2 linked regions of the Methyloferula stellata AR4 genome follow. The protein of the gene in region 1 interacts with the protein of each later gene in a pairwise test. Links are inferred from orthologs where the notes say so. Each region holds a gene or a part of one and is shown on either strand. Other genes may lie near its edges.

Region 1 (6,102 bases):
CCCGCGAAGCTTGGGAGACGCGAATGACGATGAATCCCTGGATCGGACTTGCTCTATTCCTCACATTATATCTTTTGATTCCGATCCTGTTCGGCCTGCGCGGAGCTTTGATCTCCTTCTTCCTGCCGCCTCTCGGTTTCTTCCTATTCGGTTTCTACCTGCTGTTGCAGGATCCGAATCTCGGCACGCGCATCTCTGGTTTTGACGCGGCCAGCATTCTATTTACGGGCGCATTCGGCGGCCCTTTTCTTTTCGTCTTCTGTCTTTGGGTTGTGGCCTTCCCCTTGGCTGCCTTGGGGCTTTGGCTCAATGGGCAAACCAGAAGGCTGCAGTGGGCCGATCAGCGGCAAAAAATTTGATCCGCTCTTTGAAAACATGATCTAACCTTGCCATGAACGGCAAGAGCAAGGCGATGCGGGCGGGGGTGGACGAGGCGGTCGCCGATGTCCTCGTGCCGGTCGCGATCGACATGCTTTACACCTATCGCATCCCGGCGCATCTCGATGTGGCGCCGGGCGATGTCGTCGATGTGCCGCTTGGCACGAAACAGACGGTCGGCGTCGTCTGGCAGATTCGCAAAGGCGCCGGCTCCAATCTCAAAAGCATCGAATCGCTTTTCGACATCGCGCCCCTGCGCGACACGCTGCGGCAGTTCGTCGATTGGGTGGCGCGCTGGACCTTGAGCCCGCGCGGCATGGTTTTGCGCATGGCGATCGGCGCGGCCTTTCAAGCAGGGCCTGAGAAAGTCCGCGTTGGCGTGCGGCTTGCCGGGCCGCCGCCGCAACGCCTGACACCTGCACGTACGCGCGTGATCGCGGCGGCCGAGGGCGGCCTCGCTTTTTTAAAATCCGCCTTGGCCGAGGCGGCGGCTTGCTCCACCGGCGTGATTGATTCGCTCATTGATGAAGGGACGCTGGAGGCGATCGCTTTGCCGCCCGATCCCGTGGCTTTGCCATGCGATCCGGACTACGCGCCGCCGCATCTTGAAGCCGCGCAGAAGGCGGCCGCGGACGAACTCGCAGCCGCGGTCAAAGACAAAAGCTTTTCCGTCACATTGCTCGAAGGCGTGACGGGCTCCGGCAAGACGGAAGTCTATTTCGAAGCCATAGCGGCGGCTTTGAGGGAAGGCCGGCAGGCCTTGATCCTGATGCCGGAAATCGCGTTGACCGCGCAATTCCTCAACCGGTTCGAGGCCCGCTTCGGCGCAAGGCCGGCCGAATGGCATTCGGGCGTGCCGTCGCGCAAACGCGCCCGCATCTGGGCAGGCGTCGCGGCAGGCGAGGTCAAGGTCGTGGCTGGCGCACGCTCGGCTTTGTTTCTGCCGTTCAACGATCTCGCCACTATCATCGTCGATGAAGAACATGAGGCGGCCTATAAGCAGGACGACGGCGTGACCTATCACGCACGCGACATGGCGGTGGTGCGCGGCCAGATCGAAAAAGCCGCCGTCGTGCTGGCTTCGGCGACGCCGTCGATCGAGACGCGCGTCAATGCCGAACAGGGCCGCTACCGGCACCTCACGCTGAAATCGCGTTACGCCCGCCGCGCCATGCCCGAGATCGCGGCCGTCGATCTGCGCAAGGAGGCGGCGCCGCGCGGCAAATGGATCTCGCCGCGTCTCGCTCATGCTGTCGAAGAGACCCTGGCGCAAGGCGAACAGGTGCTTTTGTTTCTGAACCGGCGCGGCTATGCACCTTTGACTCTGTGCCGGGCCTGCGGCCATCGCTTTCAATGCCCGAATTGCACGGCCTGGCTCGTCGATCACCGCTTCCGCAAGGCGCTGGTCTGCCATCATTGCGGCCATGTCGAACGCCGCCCCGATCAATGCCCCGAATGTGAAGCGGTCGATTCGCTTACCGCTTGCGGCCCTGGCATTGAGCGGCTGGCCGAGGAAGTGGCGGAGCTTTTCCCGGACGCGCGAGTGCTCGTGCTCTCGTCCGATTTTCCTGGCGGCACCGAACGGCTGCGGCGCGAGCTCGAAGATATCGCGGCGGGTTCCTGCGATATCATCATCGGTACGCAGCTCGTGGCCAAAGGCCATCATTTTCCGCAGCTCACTTTGGTCGGCGTGATCGATGCCGATATCGGCCTTTCGACGGGCGATCCCCGCGCCGCAGAACGCACCTTTCAATTGCTGCAACAGGTGACGGGCCGCGCCGGCCGCGCGGAGCGGCCCGGCCGCGCTTTGGTGCAAACCTGGCAGCCGGAGCATCCGGTGATCCGCGCGCTGATTTCCGGCGATGCGGAACGCTTTTATGCGGAAGAAACCGAGCAGCGGCGGCGCGGTGGCCTGCCGCCCTTCGGGCGGCTCGCGGCGCTGATCGTCTCGGGCAAGGATCGCGCGTCCGCTGAAACGCATGCAAGGGCTTTGGCTTTTGCCGCTTACGATCTCGCGCGCAAAGGCGAATGGCCGCTCGCACCTGCCGGCGGCCTGCCGGATGAAAAAGACATCGTGCTTTTGGGTCCGGCGGAGGCGCCGATTGCCGTCATTCGCGGCAAGCACCGCTTCCGGCTTTTGGTGCGGGCGCCGAAACCGGTCGATCTTCAGAGCTTTTTGCGTGCGCTTTTGAAGGCCGGGCCGCCGGAGCGCGGCGGCGTACGCGTCGCGGTCGATGTCGATCCGCAGAGTTTTCTGTGAGCGCGGCGGTCAGGTCAAAGCAACCTGTTTTGTAAATCCGTCATTTCCGTTTTCAAAACGGGCAAATCGTTTTGCACGGTATTCCAGACCGTAATCAGGTTCACCGTCGAATATCCATGCACCAAGCTGTTACGCATTTTATAGGCGGCATCGAGCCTCAAATTCGGATGGGTTTCCCAAAAAGTAACATCGACCGCGTTTATTTTATTCGCGGCCTCTCCGATAATTTCGATGTTACGAATAACTGCGTCCTGAACAAGAGTACTTTCCATGAATGACGCTTGATCGAAGCCGTTGACATAATTTTCAATACGCACGATCGCCTCTATAATGTGATCTATATAGTCGATGACGCGTGCGGCTTTTTCCCCCGTCATACCGGCCGCGCTTCGGCAAGAACCACGCTCCGAAATTTTATTGGCAAATCCTCAGGAGTTCTTACATCGACTTTCGCTTCGATCAGCTTTTCGATGGCCAAAGCAATCGTCGCCATATCGAACAAGCTTAATCCATCCGCCGCGTCGATCAGCAAATCGAGGTCGCTATTTTCATTATCTTCTTGATGTAAGACCGAACCAAATACGCGTGGATTCAGCCCGCGGTTGGCAGCGACAATCCTGCGAATGTCTTCGCGGTGTGCATTGAGGGCGATCGAAGGTTTCATAGGTCAGAAGTTAGCATAAAAGTCTTTAGCTGCGACGAGCATTTTTCCGTCACTTGCCACAATTTCTCTTTCGATCAAGAGCCCCGCAGGCACATCGCCCACCTGAACCAACGAAAAATCTTGCGCCCGGCCGGTACCGCCGCGTTCGGTGAGGATGCTCAAGCGCCGCCCGACATGTTGGACGAGATGCGCAGCCAAGGCTGCATCGCCTGCATCGCGTAAAAGCCTCGCGCGTTCTTTCACGACGGCGCCCGGAAGCGCCGGCATTTTCGCGGCGGGCGTGCCGGGCCGTGCCGAAAACGGAAAGACATGAAGATAAGTCAGATCGCACTCTTCGATCAGATCGAGAGTCGCTTGAAACATCTCGTCCGTCTCGCCGGGAAAGCCCGCGATGAGATCGGCACCGAAGGTCGTATCGGGCCGAAGGCGTTTGAGATTCGCGCAGAGTTCGATAGCCGCTCTACGCGAATGCCGCCGGCCCATGCGCTTCAAGGTAAGGTCGTGGCCGGCTTGCAGCGAAAGATGCAGATGCGGCATAAGCCGGGGTTCATGCGCGATGGCATCGAAGAGGTCACCGTCGATCTCGATACAATCGACCGATGAGAGCCGCAGGCGCGGCAGATCCGGCACGGCGGCGAGGATGGTTTTGACGAGTTGTCCGAGTCGCGGGCGGCCCGCGAGATCGTCGCCATAGGAGGTGAGATCGACGCCGGTCAAAACGATTTCGCGGAAGCCCTGCGCAGCGAGCCGCTGCGCCGCTGCGACGATCTCATCTTGCGGGACTGAGCGCGACGGTCCGCGTCCATAGGGAATGATGCAGAAAGTGCAGCGGTGATCGCATCCTGTCTGCACGCCGAGAAAGGCGCGCGTATGGTCTTCGACGCCTTCGACGAGCGGCAAGGGGTCTGGTGAGCGTGCCATGATGTCTTGAACCGCATGGCTCTTTGACTCGCTTCGCCAAGTCTCAGACGCGGCTTTGCCGGCATTGCCGAGCACTTGGGAAACTTCCGGCATGGCGGCGAAGCGCTGCGGATCGGTCTGCGCGGCGCAGCCTGTCACAATGATTTCCTTGCCCGGGTGTTCCCGCTTCAAGCGCCGGATCGTCTGCCCTGCCTGGCGGACGGCTTCGGCCGTCACCGCGCACGTATTGACGATGACGAGATTGCTGCGGCCCTGCGCGATGGCCTCGCGCCGCATGGCTTCGGATTCGACGAGATTGAGGCGGCAGCCGAATGTGACTGTCTCAATCGTTTGGGAGACACTCACGCGGCGAGACCCGCGAAGAGCAGGGGATCGAGACTCTTCTCATATTCGAAGGCGACGGGGCCCGTCATCTCGACCTCGCCATCGTTTTCGCGCCAGGCGATATGAAGATCGCCGCCGGGCAAGGTGATGCGCGCGGCCCGCGCACTAAGACCGCGCCGGACGGCCGCGACGAGCGTGGCGCAAGCGGCCGAACCGCAGGCTTGCGTCAATCCCGTGCCGCGTTCCCAAACATTCAGGATGATATGGTCCGGCGACACGACCCGCGCGAAAGAAATATTGGCGCGCTCCGGAAAGAGCGGATGATGTTCGAGCAGAGGTCCGAGGGTTGCGAGATCATGCGTCCCGGCACCGCTCAGGAAAAACACAGCATGTGGATTGCCCATGCTGACGAGCGTGGCTTCCGGCAAAGCAACGGGCGGCGAAAGCGCTAAGGTAACGTGGTCCGTGTCCGGCACCGGGCCGCGCAGCGGAATCTCGTCCCAGGCAAAGCGCGGCTGTCCCATCCCGACGGAAAAGCTCCACTCGCCCTTGCGGTGGCAGACAAGCCGCGCAGCCGCCGTCTCCAGCGTGAGGTGATCGCGGCTTGTGCCACGCAGCAGCCACCAGGCGACGCAGCGTGTGCCATTGCCGCATGTGGCGGATTCCGACCCGTCGATATTGTAGATTTTCATAAAAGCGTCGGTATCTTTCGCGCGGGAATCGAAAAGCACCATCAACTGATCGAATTTGAGACCTTCGCCGCGGCCGATGGCACGCACCTCTTCAGCCGTCACCGAAAGATCGGTGCCGCGCAGATCGAGAATGAGGATCTCGTTGCCGAGCCCGTTCATTTTCGTCACTGTCTTTTTCGCAAGCGGGCTCATGGGGCGGCCGTTCATCTCCGGTTCGGACATGATATAAGAAAAAACCGGCTGATAGTCATGGCTTATCGGCGCCTCCGGCCAAAACCGCGGGCAAGACCGGTGCCGTGACATTCCTTGGCAATCTTGGCAGGCGAAACTGACGAAAGTCGGGGCTTCTGGCGGGAAATCGCTAAAAACTGAGCCTTACGTGAGAGGGGAGCGCGCCGCATGAAATCCGCTAGCATCAGGCATATTTTCGGTGCTGCGCTCCTCTGCGGAGCGGTTCTTTTCGCCTGCGGCGTCAGCCCGCAACCGGCTTTTGCGCAAACGGCCGTGCCGGTGACGGAGCCGAAAGCCGAACCCCAGGCCGCTTCGCCCGCATCCCCAGCCCCGGCGACCCCGGCCCCCGCGACGCCCGCCTCGCCGCCTTCGGCTACCGCGCCCGCGACACCTGCGCCCGACACGGAAACCAAGGGCGCACCCGGCGTTCCTGGCATTCCCGACGATGCCACGACGCAGACGCTCGATATTCCGTCGCGCCCGGTCGCCTTGCTGCGTGCCAAATCCGATTGGGATTCGGGCTTCAAGTCGATCATGAAATCGATCGCCACGGTCGAGGCGGAAATCGCCAAGGCCGGATTGAAGCAAGGCGGCAAAGCGATCGCCGTCTTCACCGAGACGAACGACAATGG
Region 2 (7,521 bases), 1.4 Mb from region 1 along the record:
TCGTCGGCGGCTTCGCCAAGGGCGAGATTCTGCAGGTTTTGCTGTTCTCGGTGCTTTTCGGCTTTGCAATGCTGGCGCTCGGCGACCGCGTCGAAAAACTGCGCTCGGTGATCGACGATCTGACCCAGGCCGTCTTCGGTGTCATCAATATCGTGATGAAGGCCGCTCCCATCGGCGCCTTTGGCGCCATGGCTTACACGGTCGGCAGATACGGGCACGAGGCGCTCTGGAATCTCGCAGGCCTCATCCTGACGTTCTATGCTGCGTCGGCGATCTTCATCCTTGTGGTCCTCGGGACCATCGCCGCCTTGGCCGGCTTCAACATCTTGAAGTTTCTGCGCTACATCAAGGATGAGCTTCTGATCGTGCTGGGCACGAGCTCGTCGGAAAGCGCGTTGCCGCAACTCATGCGGAAACTGGAGAAGCTCGGCTGTTCGAAACCCGTCGTCGGGCTTGTGGTGCCGACCGGCTATTCCTTCAATCTCGACGGCACCAATATCTATATGACATTGACGACGCTGTTCATCGCCCAGGCGCTGGGCTTTCCGCTCGACCTTGAGCAGCAATTGACGATCATCGTCGTCGCCATGCTGGCTTCGAAGGGGGCAAGCGGCGTGACCGGCGCGGGCTTCATCACGCTTGCGGCGACGCTTTCAGTGATCAATCCGGCACTCGTGCCGGGCATGGCGATCGTACTCGGCATCGATAAATTCATGAGCGAAAACCGGGCCCTGACGAATATTATCGGCAATGGTGTCGCGACCGTCGTCGTCGCCGGCTGGGAAAATGAACTCGACCGCGCCACTTTAAAGCGCGAACTCGACGCCCACGGCCCGGAACCGGAAGCCGCGCACGCCGCCGAATAGGCCGGAAAACCGCGCGGAAGGCTTGCTTTCAGCGCGAGCAGGCTTTAAGAACAAATAAAGAACATTATTCTTTAGTGGATGGCTGGATTGCGGTGCTGCCCCTGGCGGCGCGCGGGTCTAAGGTCAATATCAAGATGTCAGTTTCAAGTATGAGGAGAGCGTCATGGCCGGAAGCGTCAACAAGGTCATTCTCGTCGGCAATCTCGGACGCGATCCGGAAGTGCGGCGGATGAATTCGGGGGATTCGGTCGTGAGCTTCAGCGTGGCGACGACGGAATCCTGGCGGGACAAAATGTCGGGCGAGCGCAAGGAGCGCACCGAATGGCATAATGTCGTGATCTTCAACGAGAACCTCGGCAAGATCGCCGAGCAATATTGCAAGAAGGGCTCGAAGGTCTATCTCGAAGGCCAATTGCAGACGAGGGAATATCAGGACAAGGACGGCAATCCGCGCAAGGTGACGGAAGTTGTCTTGCAGCGCTTCCGCGGCGAACTCACTCTGCTCGACAGCCGCGGCCGGGGCGGCGACATGTCGGATGGAGATTCCGGCTCCTACGAATCCTCGGGCGGCGGGAGCTTTGGCCGTCAGTCTCCGATGGAGAAGCGCCCGGCGGCCGCAGGGTCGGGCCGCATGGCCGATGTGATCGACGACGATATCCCGTTCTAGTCGCTTGCTAAAGTTTGGTGGGAAGCGCTCGTGCTTCGAGACGCGCTTCTAAGGAAGCGCTCCTCTGCATGACGGCTTTGTGATCAGCTGCTTAGCCCTCATCCTGAGGAGCGTGCGCAGCATGCGTCTCGAAGGACGAGGGCGCTCGAAATCGTGTTTGAGCATGATCGTCCAGAAAAAAACCTTCGAGCTTCCGAGCTTCCAGACCCAAAGCGGGAGGCTCATTAAGAATCTCTGCGTCGGCTGGGAAAGCTACGGCACGCTCAATGCCGATAAATCGAACGCTATTCTGATCGCGCATTATTTTTCCGGCACCAGCCACGCCGCCGGCAAATATGCGGAAGAAGACGCGCTGCCCGGCTATTGGGACGATCTGATCGGCCCGGGCAAAGCGATCGACACCGATCGCTATTTCGTCTTTTCGTCCGATACGCTCGTCAATCTCAATGCGCGCGACAAGAATGTCGTGACGACGGGTCCGGCGAGCCTCGATCCCGATACGGGCAAGCCTTATGGGCTCTCTTTTCCGCTGGTCTCGATCCGCGATTTCGTCGGCGTACAGAAAGAACTTGTCGATCATCTCGGCATTAAAAAACTGCATGCCGTGATGGGGCCGTCCATGGGCGGCTTGCAGACATTGTGCTGGGCTTCGTCTTTCCCCGACATGATGGAGCGCATCGTCCCGGTGATTTGCGCAGGTGTGATCGACGCGTGGCTCACCGCCTGGCTCGGCCTTTGGGCCGCGCCGATCTATGCCGATCCAGCCTGGAAGAACGGCGCCTATGCGCCCGACGCGCAACCTGTCAAAGGTCTTACGCTGGCTCTGCGATTGGTCACGCTTCAAGCCAATCATTGGCTTTGGGCCGATGCACAATTCGGCCGCGCTTTTGCCGTCGAGGGGGCTGATCCTGGGGCCGATCTTGCAAATAGGTTCAAGGTCGAAGCTGCGATTGCCGATCTGGCTGCGGCCCGGGCTGCCGTCTCCGACGCCAATCATCTTCTCTATCTCGTCAAGGCGAACCAGACCTTTTCGGCCGATCTCGCGGCGATCAAAGCCCGGACCTTGCTGCTCTATACGCCGACAGACCAGGTGTTCCGACAAGAACACGTCTTGGCGACGGCGGCCGCTATCGTGCAGGGCCATGCCATTGTGGAGACGGCCGAGATCCTCGGGCCTTACGGTCATCTCAACGGATTGGCGGCGCTGGCGCCCCTGGGCGCCAAGATCGCGGAATTTTTGGCGCGATAGAGCATCGGCTCCTTTGGGACGATCCCACGCTCAAACAAAGAGATAGAGCAATCCCGGCATGGGCCGCCTGACGCCCGATTGGGCAGTTTGGCTCTTGCTTTTTTAAAAATATATTTATTCAATGGACTAACTATATAGATATCCCGCAAATGTGAGTGGGACCTGCTGCGCGATCTTGCGTTAACCAGCCAAATTCGAGGAGAGGCTGTTTTGATCGAAGAAAAATCGGAGCCCGTCGATCCGGGCCGCAGAAGGCTTGTCGCGGGTGCGGCCGCCCTTGCGGGCGGATTTCTCGCAGGCGGCGGAAGCCGCGCCGACACCGCGGATTCGTCCAAGATTCCCGAATGGACGAAGGTGCAAGGCGCGCCGATCGAAACGCCGCCCTATGGCGTGCCTTCGCCCTTCGAAAAGGATGTCGTGCGGCGGACGCGCGGGGGAATGAACTTTCCTTTTCCGAGCGCTGCCTATAGCGACACGCCCTTGCAGGATCTGCATGGCATCATCACGCCCAATGGTCTCCACTATGAGCGTCATCATGCCGGCGTGCCGGCGATCGATCCCGACCAGCATCGGCTTTTGATCCATGGGCTCGTCGAGCGTCCGTTGAGCCTGTCGATGGCGGACATCGCCCGCTATCCCTCCGTTTCGCGCACCTATTTCCTCGAATGTTCCGGCAATACGCAGGGCTGGGCCAATGCCAAGAAGGAATGGACCGCGCAGGATTCGCACGGGCTTTTGAGCTGCGCGGAATGGACCGGCGTGCCGCTCTCGACCGTGCTCGCCGAGGCGGGCTTGAAGCCGCAAGCCAAATGGCTTCTGGCCGAAGGCGCCGATGCCTCCGCCATGACGCGCTCCATCCCGGTCGAAAAGGCGCTCGACGATGCGATCCTCGCCTATGCGCAAAATGGCGAGCGGCTACGGCCGGAGCAGGGCTATCCGCTGCGGCTCTTCTTGCCCGGTTTTGAGGGCAATATGAGCGTCAAATGGCTGCGCCGCTTGAAGGTTGGGGATCAGCCCTTTTTTACACGCGAAGAAACCTCGAAATATACGGGCCTGTTGCCGGATGGCACGGCAACGAGCTTCAATTTCGTCATGGAGGTGAAATCGGTCATCACGTATCCATCGGGCGGGCAGCAATTGCGCGATCCGGGCTTTCACGAAATTTCCGGCCTCGCCTGGTCGGGCCGCGGCCGGATCAGCCGCGTCGATGTCTCGACCGATGGCGGGGCGACATGGCGCGCGGCGCAATTGCAGGAGCCCGTCCTCAACAAATGCCTGACGCGCTTTCGCTTACCCTGGACCTGGGACGGCCGCGAAGCTCTGCTGCAGAGCCGGGCGACGGACGAGTTCGGCAATGTGCAGCCGACGCATGATGCACTCGTCGCCAAGCTCGGGACCAACTTCTACTATCATTATAATGCGATCCACACGTGGCGCATCGAACCGAGCGGGGCCTTGTCCTATGCTGTGTGATCCGCGCGCTGCGATGATCCTTGCTGCCATTCTCGTTACGCTGCCGGTGCAAGGCGAGCCGGCGCGCTTTGGCTTCGGCCGCGCGCCGACGCCGGCCGAAATCGCGGCCTTCGATATCGATGTGCGCCCCGACGGCCAGGGCCTGCCGCCCGGCCATGGCAGCGTACAGGACGGCGCCAAGATCTTCGCAACAACCTGCGCGTCCTGCCATGGAGAGAAGGGCGAAACGGCCGTGCCGACCGGGGCGGTGCTCGTCGGCGGCCAGGGCACGCTCAAGAGCGCAAAGCCGGTGAAGACCATTGGCAGCTATTGGCCTTATGCGACCACCCTCTATGACTATATCCGCCGCGCCATGCCTTTCAACGCGCCGCAATCGCTCTCGAATGACGAGGTCTATGCGGTCACAGCTTATCTGCTCTCGCTGAACAAGATCGTGCCTGACAATGCCGTGCTCGATGCGCGAACTTTGCCGGAGGTTCGCATGCCGAACCGCGACGGTTTCAAGCCTGCCGATTGGCAGCACGGGGAGGCCGTTCAGAAGTAAAAAAATGCGGCATCTTCAACAGCCTGTGCACATTCTGGGATGGTCGCGTAAGTGGTTGGAAATACGGGGTGTTTTTATAGCTGTTTGACGGCTCGTAACTGGCTATCGGCGGCCCGATAGATTATATGTTGGGTAATACCCCGCAGCTTTGGATTGACCCGCCTTGGCCGATAACGACGAGAATGGCGCCGGACCGCCCGGTTCCGACGTTCGCCCCGTTTCCATTTCCGACGAAATGCGCCGCAGCTATCTCGATTATGCGATGAGCGTGATCGTCAGCCGTGCGCTGCCCGACGTGCGCGACGGCTTGAAGCCCGTGCATCGCCGCATTCTGTTTTCGATGCATGAGAACAATCACACGCCCGACCGGCCGCATGTGAAATGTTCGCGCATCGTCGGCGACACGATGGGCAAATATCATCCGCACGGCGACCAGGCGATCTATGATGCGCTGGTGCGCATGGCGCAGCTCTTTTCGATGCGGCTGCCCTTGATCGACGGGCAGGGCAATTTCGGCTCGGTCGATGGCGATCCGCCGGCCGCCATGCGTTACACCGAGGCGCGTCTTGCCCGCCCGGCGATGGCGCTGCTCGAAGATATCGACAATGACACGGTCGATTTCCAGCCGAACTATGACGGCAAGGAACACGAACCCGTCGTTCTGCCAGCCCGTTTTCCCAATCTTCTCGTCAATGGCGCGGGCGGCATCGCCGTCGGCATGGCGACGAATATTCCGCCGCATAATCTGGGCGAAGTCATTGATGCGTGCCTCGCGCTGATCGATCGGCCCGAGATGACGATCGAAGAGCTGATGCAGATCGTGCCGGGGCCGGATTTTCCGACCGGCGGCAGCATTTTGGGTCGCGCCGGAATCCGTTCGGCCTATTTGACGGGCCGCGGATCCATTCTCACCCGCGCGAAGGTCGAGATCGAGGAAATGCGCAAGGAGCGCGAGGCGCTCATCGTCACCGAGATCCCCTATCAGGTGAACAAGGCGACGCTGATCGAAAAGATCGCCGAACTCGTACGCGAGAAGAAGGTCGAGGGCATTTCCGATCTGCGCGACGAATCCGATCGCGACGGCATGCGCATCGTCATCGAATTGAAGCGCGATGCCGTCGCCGATGTCGTGCTCAATCAGCTTTGGCGGTTCACCTCGCTGCAATCGAGTTTTCCCGCCAATATGATCGCGCTGAACGGCGGCCGCCCGGAGGTCTTGAACCTCAAGGATTTCCTGCGCGCTTTCGTCGACTTCCGCGAAGAGGTCGTGACGCGGCGTATCCGGCACCTTCTTGGAAAAGCGCGCGACGCGGCGCATCTGCAAGTCGGTCTTGCCATCGCCGTCGCCAATATAGATGAGGTGATCCGCCTCATTCGCACCTCCGCCGATGCGGCGGCGGCGCGCGAGGCCTTGATGGCGCGCGATTGGCCGGCGCATGACATGGCGCCGCTCGTCTTGCTCATCGCCGACCCGCGCCATGTCTTGACCGAAAACGGCACTTGCCGTCTGTCGGAGGCGCAGGCGCGCGCGATCCTCGAACTGCGGCTGCAGCGTCTGACCGCGCTCGGCCGCGAGGAGATTGCCGAGAGCTTGAACAAGCTCGCAGGCGAGATCGCCGATTATCTCGACATCCTGCGCTCGCGCACGCGGCTCTTCGGCATCATCAAAGATGAGCTGACCGAGATCAAAACCGCCCATGCGACGCCACGGCGAAGCATCATTCTCGACAGCGACGCCGGTGTTGAGGACGAAGATCTGATCCAGCGCGAGGATATGGTCGTCACCGTCTCGCATGCCGGCTATGTGAAACGCGTGCCGCTTTCGACCTATCGGGCGCAAAGGCGCGGCGGCAAGGGCCGCTCCGGTATGCAGACGAAGGACGAGGATTTCGTCGCGCGGCTTTTCGTGGCCTCAACCCATACGCCGGTGCTGTTCTTTTCCTCACATGGGCAAGTCTACAAAGAAAAGGTCTGGCGCCTGCCGCTGTCGGCGCCGACGGCGCGCGGCAAAGCGCTCGTCAATATTCTGCCGCTCGAACAGGGCGAGCGAATCACGACCATCATGCCTTTGCCGGAAGACGAGACGAAGTGGGAAACGCTCGACGTGATGTTCGCCACGACACGCGGCACGGTGAGACGCAACAAGCTCTCCGATTTCGCTCAGGTGAACCGCGCCGGCAAGATAGCTATGCGCATCGACGAGGGCGAGGAAATCGTCGACGTGCAGATCTGCACGGAAGACAAGGATGTTCTGCTGACAACGGCGAACGGTCAGTGCATTCGTTTCGCTGTGACTGACGTCCGTGTTTTCAAGGGTCGCGATTCGATGGGCGTGCGCGGCATCGCGCTTGCCGAAGGCGACAGGGTGATTTCGCTTGCGATCCTGCGCCATATCGATGTCGACGCGGGCGAGCGTCTCGCCTACCTGAAAAACAGGCGTGCCGTTGCCGGTGAACCGTCGGGGGATACGGCCCTCGAAGTCGTGCCCGACGATGTGGCGTCGGAAGGCGCTGAGGCCGAGCCCGTGCAGGCAGCAAGCCTTTCCGTCGAGCGGCTCGCGCAATTGTCGGAAGCCGAGCAGGTGATTCTGACGATTTCGGCCAATGGATATGGCAAGCGCACATCGTCTTTCGAATATCGTGTTACCGGGCGCGGCGGCAAAGGCATTGTCGCGATGGCCGTCAATACACGCAACGGCAAGCTTGTCGCCTCCATGCCGGTC

The links.
Region 2: the proteins of A3OQ_RS0103195 (region 1) and ssb interact in binary tests that used the Escherichia coli proteins (3 or more experiments, as listed by UniProt). The link is inferred for Methyloferula stellata AR4 from one-to-one orthologs.

The regions. Positions count from the first base shown.
Region 1 is NZ_ARWA01000001.1:637,991-644,092, reverse strand. The notes cover bases 1-3,014. They hold A3OQ_RS0103195 (primosomal protein N'), read left to right. Parts: upstream 1-391; coding sequence 392-2,638; downstream 2,639-3,014. Other genes in these bases: A3OQ_RS0103185 (nucleotidyltransferase family protein), read right to left, coding at 3,012-3,014; A3OQ_RS0103190 (HepT-like ribonuclease domain-containing protein), read right to left, coding at 2,653-3,014; A3OQ_RS0103200 (hypothetical protein), read left to right, coding at 24-359. Outside these bases: more of A3OQ_RS0103190, read right to left, coding at 3,015-3,015; more of A3OQ_RS0103185, read right to left, coding at 3,015-3,302; tRNA (N(6)-L-threonylcarbamoyladenosine(37)-C(2))-methylthiotransferase MtaB, read right to left, coding at 3,306-4,568; dapF (diaminopimelate epimerase), read right to left, coding at 4,565-5,431; A3OQ_RS0103170 (GyrI-like domain-containing protein), read left to right, coding at 5,639-6,102.
Region 2 is NZ_ARWA01000001.1:2,054,984-2,062,504, forward strand. What follows is about bases 1-2,781. They hold ssb (single-stranded DNA-binding protein), read left to right. Parts: upstream 1-1,029; coding sequence 1,030-1,533; downstream 1,534-2,781. Other genes in these bases: A3OQ_RS0110165 (dicarboxylate/amino acid:cation symporter), read left to right, coding at 1-866; A3OQ_RS0110175 (E22 family MetX-like putative esterase), read left to right, coding at 1,697-2,781. In the rest of the region: more of A3OQ_RS0110175, read left to right, coding at 2,782-2,782; soxC (sulfite dehydrogenase), read left to right, coding at 2,993-4,255; A3OQ_RS0110185 (c-type cytochrome), read left to right, coding at 4,245-4,799; gyrA (DNA gyrase subunit A), read left to right, coding at 4,963-7,521. UniProt on the Escherichia coli protein: Plays an important role in DNA replication, recombination and repair. Binds to ssDNA and to an array of partner proteins to recruit them to their sites of action during DNA metabolism. Acts as a sliding platform that migrates on DNA via reptation.